One region of the Thauera sp. SDU_THAU2 genome, then DNA from elsewhere that is predicted to be linked to it. Evidence: riboswitches for the same ligand, from Rfam matches in the RefSeq annotation. Region 1 holds a riboswitch; each other region holds the start of a gene.
The links. Region 1 has a riboswitch for cobalamin ahead of bluB (5,6-dimethylbenzimidazole synthase). Riboswitches for the same ligand answer to the same signal wherever they lie in the genome.
Positions count from the first base shown of each region.

Region 1 (3,268 bases):
GCCAGCGGCATGACGGACTGCAGCGCCCGCCACTGGCGCAGCACCTCGTCGCCGCAGAAACCTTCGAAGCGCCGGAAGCACTGCGCCTGCGCATCGATCAGGTGCAGGATGGACTGCACGCGCTCGGGCGCCGGATGGCCCGCGGCGAACAGCGCCGCGCCCAGCGCGCGCTCCTGGCCGGCGAACTCCTTGCCCTGCATCAGGTTGAACAGCGCGACCAGCAGCCGCGAAACCCCGGGATCGACCGCCACGTCGGCAGCCTCGAACACCAGCGCGAGCAAGGCCGCGATGATCTCGCTGTAGCGCGCGGTCGACACATCGGGCCGGCAGCGCCGGGCGGCAATGTCGCCGCGCAGCCCGGGCAAGGCATCCAGCGCATGCAGCGCAAGCGCGATGCGCGTCAGCAGGCGCGAGCCGCCATGCACCGCGCCGCCCGACTTCTCGCCGCCCAGTTCCGGGCGCTTGAGCCAGCTCCGGACCTCGGCCTCCGCGGCCCGGCTGGCAAGCAGTTGCGCTTCGCGCTGGGGGCCGAAGCGGGCGCCTTCCGAGCCGAGAAAGACGTTGGAAGCGCCGCGTTCCCGCTGGAGCTGGTGGACGAGTTCACTGACCGCCTGCACCAGTTCGCAACTGAGCGCGAGCCGTTCGAGATCGTCGATTTCGCAGCGGCGCGCTGCGAGCAGAAATGCGAGCGCCGTCTTCATCCTCTCTCCGGAATCCTCGTTGCCATGGCCTCGGCCGGAATGACCGTGGCCACAGCAACAAGCAATTGCCGTGCAAGCCTGTGCGCGCCACACCGAGCGGCGGCTGCGCGAAGGCCGAAAAAGCGGAATGGTGGCCCGGTTATGCCGGCATGACGCGCGAGACGGCGTCGGCGAAACGCTCGCCCGCTTCGTCCGCCTCGCCCTGCCAACGATCGAAATGCAGCAGCTCGGTCAGCGGCATGCGCTTGAGCCAGCCGGCCGACTCCAGCTCCGGGCGCTGATGGAAATGGCTGACATGGCCGATGCAGAGATAGGCGATCGGCACGATTCCGTCCGGGATGCCGAGCGTCTCGCGCAGCGCCTGCGGGTGCAGGATGCTGACCCAGCCCACCCCCAGCCCTTCGGCACGCGCCGCCAGCCACAGGTTCTGCACCGCGCAGACCGCGCTGTAGATGTCCATCTCCGGCATGTGGGTGCGGCCGAGCACCACCGGGCCGTTGCGGCTGCGATCGCAGGTGATGCACAGGTTGAGCGGCGCTTCAAGGATGCCTTCCAGCTTCAGCTTGCGGTACGTGCCCCGCTTGCCGGTCTCGAACATCTGCTCGGCTTCGGCATGGGCGGCGAGGAAATCGCGATGGATCCGCTCGCGCACCTGACGCGAACGCACGATGACGAAGTCCCAGGGCTGCATGAAGCCGACCGAAGGCGCGTGATGGGCGGCGGTCAGCACGCGCGCCAGCACCTCGTCGGCAATGGGATCGGGCAGGAACTGCCCGCGCACGTCGCGCCGGGTATGGATCGCGCGGTAGACGGCGGCGCGCTCGGCAGCGCTGAAGGATGGATCGGTCTGGATGGTTTGCGCATGGCTGCTCACGGAGTCGTCCCCTTGTCGTGAAGCAGTGGACAGCGCGCCGACCAGACGGCTGTTGAACGCTTCCGGGGCCGGTCTTCCGGCTGAGGATCATCCCGTCCGGGCGCCTTCCCGGCATTTGCAGGCCAGTGGCTGGGCAAACCTTGCCCGGACGGTCCCCTTCACGGCGCTGGGCACGCAGCGGATTTGCACCGCTTTCCCGATTCTCCCGCGCAGGCGCGGGCACCCCGAAGCTCGAAAGACGTGAAGCGTATTGAATCGCGCTGCGGCTGGCAAGGTACGCTGCCACCGCTCGGCGAGCCGGATGTGGAAGGCGGCGAAACCCATCGACGGCGGCACACGCCGGGGGTGATGAGTTTCGCCCTCGGCTCCGCGCAGCCCGTTCCACCTTCCCGCAGCGCAGGCTCCCCACGGCCGCCACCGCTCATCCGCGCTGGCGGCGCGCCTCGAACAGGCAGATGCCGCTCGCCACCGACACGTTCAGGCTCTCGACGCTGCCGAGCATCGGAATCCGCGCCAGCTCGTCGCAAGTCTCGCGCGTCAGCCGGCGCAGGCCGTCGCCTTCGGCGCCCAGCACCCAGGCCACCGGCGCTTTCTGGTCGATGTCGTACAGCGACTTCTCCGCCTCGCCGGCGGCACCGACCACCCATACGCCGGCCTCCTGCATCTCGCGCAGCGCGCGCGCCAGGTTGGTGACGGTGATGTAGGGCACGGTGTCGGCCGCACCGCTGGCGACCTTGACCGCGGTGGCGTTGAGGCCGACCGCGCGGTCCTTGGGCGCGACCACCGCATGCGCACCGGCCGCGTCGGCGACGCGCAGGCAGGCGCCGAGGTTGTGCGGATCCTGCACGCCGTCCAGCACCAGGATCAGCGCGTTCTCTTCCAGGCTGTCGAGCACGTCGGCGAGCTTGATGTCGCGCCGCGTCGCATCGACCTTCGCCACTACGCCCTGGTGCCGGCGGGTGCCGACCATGGCATCGAGCTTGTCGCCTTCGCAATACAGCATGCGGACGCCGGCAGCCTCGGCCTGGGCGACGAACTTCTTCACCCGTGCGTCCTTGCGGTCGGCCGATAGATGGACTTCCAGCACCGAGTCCGGCGCATGCCGCAGCTTGGCCGACACGGCATGGAAACCGTAGATCAGCCGGCTGGCGGCGCTGGCGTTCGTGTTTGCGGTCGTCTTAGGCACGGCGTTTTTCCTTCGCGGAGGTCTTGCCGCCAGAACGCGCGGCCGGTTTCGAGGCGCGCGATTCTACCGGCTCGGCAGCGGCTGCAGGCGCGGCCTTGGCCGCTTTGGCAAGCTTCGCCGGCTTGGCCGGTTTCGCTTTCCCGGCCTTTTCCGCCTTCTCCTTCTTGCCGGCCTTCTTCGCCTTCTTCTCTGCCTTCTCGGCCGATTTGGCCTTGCCGGCCTTGGCCTTCGCCTTCACTGCCTTGGCTTTCTTGCCCTTGTCCGCAGCGTCCTTGTCCTTCTTGCCGGCCTTCTCCTTCTTCTTCTCCGCCTTGCCATCCTTGCCGGCGGCAGTCTTGCGCGCCTTGATGGCCGCTGCCTCTTCGGCAGCCAGCTTGACCGCCGCAGCCTCCTGGTCGACCACCTTCTGCCGGATATCGTCGAGCACGCGGGTCCCGGCGCGGGCGGCCTTGGCCGGTGCCGGGCGGGCCTCCGCCTCGGCTGCAGGAGACGCCACTGCTTTCGGGG
Region 1 is NZ_JBBWUN010000003.1:3,085,848-3,089,115, forward strand. Features, by position in the region: gene AAFL97_RS16085 (nitrate- and nitrite sensing domain-containing protein) at 1-701, opposite strand, end outside; gene bluB (5,6-dimethylbenzimidazole synthase) at 841-1,575, opposite strand; cobalamin riboswitch at 1,627-1,814, opposite strand; gene rlmB (23S rRNA (guanosine(2251)-2'-O)-methyltransferase RlmB) at 1,997-2,761, opposite strand; gene rnr (ribonuclease R) at 2,754-3,268, opposite strand, start outside.

Region 2 (3,268 bases), 1.6 Mb from region 1:
GCCCGTCTGCTCCAGGTCGTGGAAGATTTCCAGGTAGTCGGAGCGCGACACCGTGTCCGTCGCCGGGTCGTAGCGATAGCCCTCGACGTTCTTCCAGTGCCGGTCGGAAGCGAAGTGATAGACCTCGTTGCGGATGCTCAGCCACTCGTTGGCCGTCCATTCGGCCCGCGCGCGCAGGCGGGTGTCCTTGTAGCGGACGACGCCGTCGGTGACGTTGTAGTTCTCGTGGCGCAGATGCTTCATCACCTTGCCGTTGTAGACCGGCGTGCCCCAGTAGTCCCCCGGCTTCTGCTCGCTGAAGTCGGCCAGAAGTTCGAAGCGCAGATCGCTCGACGGCTGCAGTCGCAGCGTGCTCATGAGCTTGCCGCCGTGCGAACGCGCATGGTCGCGCTTGGCATCCGACTGGTGGCCATAGACGTCGACGCGATAGCTGGCGATCTCGCCGATGGGGCCGGTGGCGCCCAAGCCCAGGCGGTAGGTGTCGTACTGGCCCAGGCCCAGCAGCAGTTCGGTGGAACGCTCGCGGCTGGGCTGCTTGCGCACCGCGTTGATGACGGCGCCCGCCGTGCCGGCGCCAGAGACGATCGAAGCCGGGCCGCGCAGCACTTCGATGCGCTCGTAACCCCAACTGGTGTTGGGATAGTTGATCGTGCCGGCGGCGGTGCCGATGCGCGCGCCGTCTTCGGCGACACCAACCGAATTCACGCCCGCGAAACCGCGCACGGAAAACGACAGGCCGCCGTTGCCGCCGGTGCCCTGCGAAGTCAGGCCGGTCGTGCGGGTGACGGCCTCGACGACGCCGAAGTCGCCGCGCCGGCGCATCGTGTCGGCATCCATCTGCTCCAGGCTGGCTGGCAGCTCCTGCGCGGACAGGCCGGTGCGGCTGCCGGTGGCGGACGGCCGGTTCAGGCCCAGGCTGCCGTCGGGCACGGCCGTCACCTCCACCGGTGCCAAGGTGGTCTGCGCCACGGCGGGCGCGGACAGGAATGCCGCCAGCAGGGCGAAGGGGAGCGGGCGAAGCTTCGCCGGGCTACGGCGGGAAACACAAGATTTGGTGAGTTTCATGGTCAGATCGCAGTGCTGACCGTCCGGACATGCGCAGCGGCACACCACGTCACCCGATGCACACGACATCCGGACCACCTGGAGCCACCACCTGCTTCCCCGCAGACGGTCTGTTGCCAAAAGCCGCGCATCCGACGCGGGATGCACGACGCCAACAGGCCGGTCTCCGGGCTCGCACAGCGTATCCGGGCGCACAGCGCCGGATACCGGACTCACCGCCTTCCCGATGCGTTCGCGCGCTTCCTCGGCGGAAGCCACGTGGCGCATCAGTGGCTGGCCCGGGCGTCGATCGCTCGACGGCCGGAGCCGGGGTGAATCCCGATGTGCTTACCGTTGCGGGGGCAGCCAAGGCCTTGTGCCACCGAAGCCATCATCGCTCCGGCCGCACGCACCTTGTTCCCGTTTACCCAGGCACCTCCCTCGAAGGTGGATGCCCAGCACCTGTAGTTCTCGTCGATCGCGCCACGCACAGGTGCGCAGCCACATCGACGCGACGGGCAGTATATCGCTACGGCAGCGACGCCGATGCCTGGCAAGCCGGGTTTCGCAGTGCAGGCACAAGCTTGCGACGCTACATCCGATTGCGTATGCTCGCCGCCACTTGATCCGGTGTCCGTCCGCGCAGCCGCGTGGCCGGGTGAAACGGGAAGTCCGGTACACGAGGCTCGTCAGCCTCGCCATCCCGGCGCAGCCCCCGCTGCTGTAAACCTTTCAGATGCCGCCATCCATGCCACTGGGCCGTTCAGTTGCCCGGGAAGGCGGTGGCATCGGTCGAAGGCGAGCCAGAAGACCGGCCGGATCAGGAAGAAGTACCAACTCCGGGGTGTGGGTTGTCCGTCTTTTGTGCGCGTGCCGGCAGAAGCTTTCTCCGTCGCATGCCGCAATCGTCTGCTGTCGCCGCAGGGACGCACGGTCTGCACGTACTTTTTTGCCGTTTGCAGGCGATGCGACACATCATGAAAACTTCCATTCCTCAAGGCCTCCGCTCCGCGCTGGCGCTCTCCTGCGCGGCCTTGTGCCAGCCGCTGTGGGCCGTGACGCCCACCGTCACGCTCAACAGCGTCGTGATCGAGGCACCCTCGGTGGAGACCACCACCACCGCCGAACTGGCCCAGTTCGGCAGCAAGACCGAAATCGTCACCCGCGAGCAGATCGAGCGCGCTGGCCCCAGCGCGGACGTGGCGCGGGTGCTGCAGATGTACGTGCCCGGCCTGTTCATCGCGCCCAAGAACGGCCCCTTCGACTACACCGCGGTGTCGCTGCTCGGCGGCCGCACCGACGACACCCTGATCCTGCTCGACGGCGTGCGCCTCAACAACCGCCTGTACGGCGGCATCTACATCGATACGCTGCCGGCCGCCGCGGTGGAGCGCATCGAAGTGCTGAAGGGCGGGCAGAGCCTGTTCTTCGGCACCCAGGCCATTTCCGGCGTCATCAACATCGTCACCCGCCGCGCCCGGAGCAGCGAATATTCCGGCCAGGCCAGCATCGGCGTGGACACTTTCGGCGGCATCAATGCCGAAGGCCGCGTCGAGCGCGTGTTCGAGAACGGCCTCGGCGCATTCGAGTTCCTCGCCTTCGCCAGCCACAACGAATCCGACGGCTACGAGCCCTATCGCCGCAGCGACACCACGGCGACGCTGACCAAGCGCAAGCGCGCCTACGAAGTCACCACGGTCGGCGCCAAGCTGGCGCAGAACTTCGGCAACAATGCGCGCGCCGAGCTGTTCTACCAATACACCGACGCCGATCTCGATTTCGCCCGGCCGACGCAAAACCGTGACACGCGCAACGTCCGCGACCACCACATCCTGACGGCGACCTTCGAGCATGCGCCGAACGACAGCTTCCGCTATTTCGTCAAGGGCCACTTCAACAAGTGGGACACCGACTACACCCGCGTCTACAACCTGCCGGGCGGCGGCATCAGCGTGATCAACGACAAGGACTACTGGGGCTTCAAGGACTGGGGCGTGCAGGCCCAGGCCACCGCCGTGCTGCCCGGCGCGCACGAACTCGTGTTCGGTGTGGACAGCCAGCGCTACCGTGCCCGCGACGACATCACCGAAGTCCATGACCACCAGGCCGAAGCCTATGGCGCCTACGTGCAGTTCCGTCCGGTATTCGAATCCGCACCGAAATGGCAACCGGCCGTCGGCGTGCGCCACGAGAAAATGAGCGGCGGCGGCAGCGCCACGGTGTG
Region 2 is NZ_JBBWUN010000003.1:4,643,820-4,647,087, reverse strand. Features, by position in the region: gene AAFL97_RS23395 (TonB-dependent receptor) at 1-1,065, opposite strand, end outside; cobalamin riboswitch at 1,206-1,525, opposite strand; cobalamin riboswitch at 1,656-1,878, shown strand; gene AAFL97_RS23390 (TonB-dependent receptor plug domain-containing protein) at 2,022-3,268, shown strand, end outside.
Region 2: it holds a riboswitch for cobalamin, as region 1 does, so the genes downstream of both, AAFL97_RS23390 (TonB-dependent receptor plug domain-containing protein) here and bluB (5,6-dimethylbenzimidazole synthase) in region 1, are expected to answer to the same signal.

Region 3 (3,268 bases), 720 kb from region 1:
GGGCCTGGTGCTGGGGGTGCGGACCTTCTCGCAGCAGGGCATGTTCTTCATCGGCGGCACGCTGGCCGAGCGTTACGGCTGCCGCACGCTGATCCTGTGCGGCTGCGTGGTGCGCATCGCCGGCTATCTGTGCTTCGCCGCTGCCGATTCGGCGGCGATGCTGCTGCTCGGCGCCTGCCTCACCGGCATCGGCGGCGCGCTGTTCTCGCCCTGCATGGAGGCGCTGGCGGCGCGCATCGATGCGCAGCCTGACGGCAAGGGGCGCAACATCTTCGCCCAGTTCGCGGTGTATGGCGAAGTGGGCGCGGTGGCGGGGCCGCTGCTCGGCAGCCTGCTGTTCGACATCGGCTTCATGCAGATGGCGCTGGTCAGTGCCGGCGTGTTCCTGCTGGCGCTGCTGGTGCTGTGGTCGCGGCTGCCGGCGCTGAAGCCGGCTGCGCCGGGGGCGGGCGGCTGGGGTTGGCGCGAGCTGTTCGCCAACCGTCCTTTCCTGCTGTTCATGCTGTTCTACAGCAGCTATCTGCTGAGCTATAACCAGATGTACCTGGGCCTGCCGGTGGAGCTGGAGCGTTCGCAGGGCGGCGCGCGCGACATGGCCTGGCTGTTCGCGCTGGCCTCGGTGCTGGTGGTGAGCTGCCAGATGCCGCTGGCGGCGCTGTGCAAGCGCCTGCCGCCGCGGCTGCCGCTGGTGCTGGGTTTTGCGCTGCTGGCGGCGGCTTTCGTCAATCTGGCGCTGTGGTCGGCCATCCCGCCGCTGGCCGGCATCTGGCGCTTGCTGCCGGCAGTGCTGACGGTGGTATTGCTGACGGCCGGCCAGATGTGTGCGGTGCCGGTGGCGATGGCGCTGGTGCCGGTCTTCGCCCGCCGGCGCCTGCTGCCGGTGCATTACGGTGCGCTGGCCTCGGCCGGCGGGCTGATGGTGCTGTTCGGCAACATGCTGCTGGGCAAGCTGTTCGCCGGGATACCGGCCGAGCCGGGCGCCGGTGTGCTGGCCTGGAGCGTGGCGGCGGCCTTTCCGGCCTCGAGTACGCTGTATTTCGCCTTTGCCCGGGCCGCACTGCCCCGCCCGGCATGACGCCAGCACAGGACAGGACGATGATGCAATGCGCCAAATGCTCGGGCTATAATCGCGCCGCACCGGTTTCCGCAAGGAATTAATTGGGAATCCGCAAGGGCCGCATGGCCCCAAACGGAACTGCCCCCGCAACTGTAGGCGCCGAGCCTGCTCCACGATGCCACTGGCTTGCCCGGGAAGGCTGGAGCGAGGCGACGAAGCGCGAGTCAGGAGACCTGCCGGCCGCATCGTTGACCATAGACCGGCGGGGTGTCCGGGAAGGGCAATCCCGCGACGGCCTCGGCCTGTCCTCATCCGGGATGTGCTTTCCATGCTGCACACCGCCATGTATACGCCCAATTGGAGATCGCATCCATGGCACTGCCCAGCCTCGAAGTTTCCCGCCTTGCCGTTCTGTTCGCCGGCCTCGGCCTGTCCGCCGCCGCCTTCGCCGCGCCGACCCAGTACCCGCTCACCGTCGAGAACTGCGGCCAGCAACTGAAGTTCGCCAAGGCGCCGACCAAGGCCGTGACCATCGGCCAGGGCGGTACGGAAGCCTTCTACGCGCTGGGCCTGGGCGACAAGCTGGTCGGCACCTCGCTGTGGTTCAACTCGGTATCGCCGGAATTCGCCGAACAGAATGCCAAGGTCGAGCGCCTGGCCGACAACGACCCGAGCTTCGAGGCGGTGCTCGGCAAGCGTCCCGAACTGGTTGCCGTGCAGTTCGAGTGGATGGTCGGCCCGCAAGGCGTGGTCGGCACCCGCGAGCAGTTCCATGACGTGAACATCCCGACCTACATCCTGCCGTCCGACTGCGAAGGCAAGGACAACCTGGTCGGCGCCGACGGCACCCGCCTGCAGCCTTTCGACATCGCCAGTGTTTACAAGGGCGTGCAGCAGCTCGCGCAGATCTTCGACGTGCAGGCGCGCGGCGAAGAGCTGGTGAACAGCTACAAGGCCCGTGTCGCCGCTGCCCAGGAAAAGGCGCGCGCGAACGGTGCGGACAAGCTGTCGGCGGTGTTCTGGTTCTCCAGCGCCGACCTCGAGATCGACCCCTATGTGGCTGGCCGCAAGGGCGTCGCCGACTACATGCTGGCCTCGCTGGGCATCCGCAACGTCATCGAGTCCAACGAGGAATGGCCGACCGTGGGCTGGGAAACCATCGCCAAGGCCAACCCGGACATCCTGATCATCGCGCGCATGGATCGCCGCCGCTTCCCGGCCGACGACCATGAGAAGAAGCTCGAATTCCTCAAGTCCGACCCGGTGACGCGCAACATGGAAGCGGTCAAGCACAAGCGCATCGTCATCATGGACGCCGATGCCATGCAGGCCAGCACCCGCATGGTCGCCGGCATCGAGCAACTGGCCGAGGAAGCCGCCAGGATCAAGCGATGAGCCGTGCCGGCCATTCCCTGGTCGTGCCCGTTTTCGGGCACGGCCTGTGGGTTGTTCCGCTGCTGTGCCTGGCGGTGGCCGCCGGCGTGGCGATCGGCGAGACGCCGATCAGCCTGCCGGTGATCGGCCAGGTGCTGGCGAACAAGCTGTGGGAGGCCGGTTATGTGCTCGACCCGATCGACGAGGGCATCGTCTGGAACTACCGCCTGACGCGCACCATCGTCGCCGCCGCCTGTGGCGCGGGGCTGGCTATTTCGGGCCTGATCCTGCAGTCGCTGCTGCGCAACCCGCTGGCCGAACCCTATCTGCTGGGCATCTCGGCCGGTGCGTCGACCGGTGCGGTGCTGGTCACGCTCGCCGGCATCGGCGCCGGCGCGATCTCGCTGTCGATGGGCGCTTTCGTCGGTGCCATCGCCGCCTTCCTGCTGGTGGCGATGCTGGCGCATTCGGCGCGCGGTGGCACCGGTGGCGGCCAGATCATCCTCGCCGGCATCGCCGGCTCGCAGCTGTTCAATGCGCTCACCGCCTTCCTGATCACCAAGTCGGCGAGCGCCGAGCAGGCGCGCGGCATCATGTTCTGGCTACTGGGCAATCTCAGCGGCGTGCGCTGGCATTCGGTCACGCTGGCGGTGCCGGTGGTGCTGGTCGGCCTGCTGGTCTGCATCTGGCATCGCCGTTCGCTGGACGCCTTCACCTTCGGCGCCGACTCGGCCGCCAGCCTCGGCATTCCGGTGCGGCAGGTGCGCCTGGTGCTGATCGGCTGTGCGGCGCTGGTGACGGCGGTGATGGTGTCGATCGTCGGTTCGATCGGCTTCG
Region 3 is NZ_JBBWUN010000003.1:2,370,154-2,373,421, reverse strand. Features, by position in the region: gene AAFL97_RS12525 (MFS transporter) at 1-1,075, shown strand, start outside; cobalamin riboswitch at 1,122-1,313, shown strand; gene AAFL97_RS12520 (ABC transporter substrate-binding protein) at 1,430-2,452, shown strand; gene AAFL97_RS12515 (FecCD family ABC transporter permease) at 2,449-3,268, shown strand, end outside.
Region 3: it holds a riboswitch for cobalamin, as region 1 does, so the genes downstream of both, AAFL97_RS12520 (ABC transporter substrate-binding protein) here and bluB (5,6-dimethylbenzimidazole synthase) in region 1, are expected to answer to the same signal.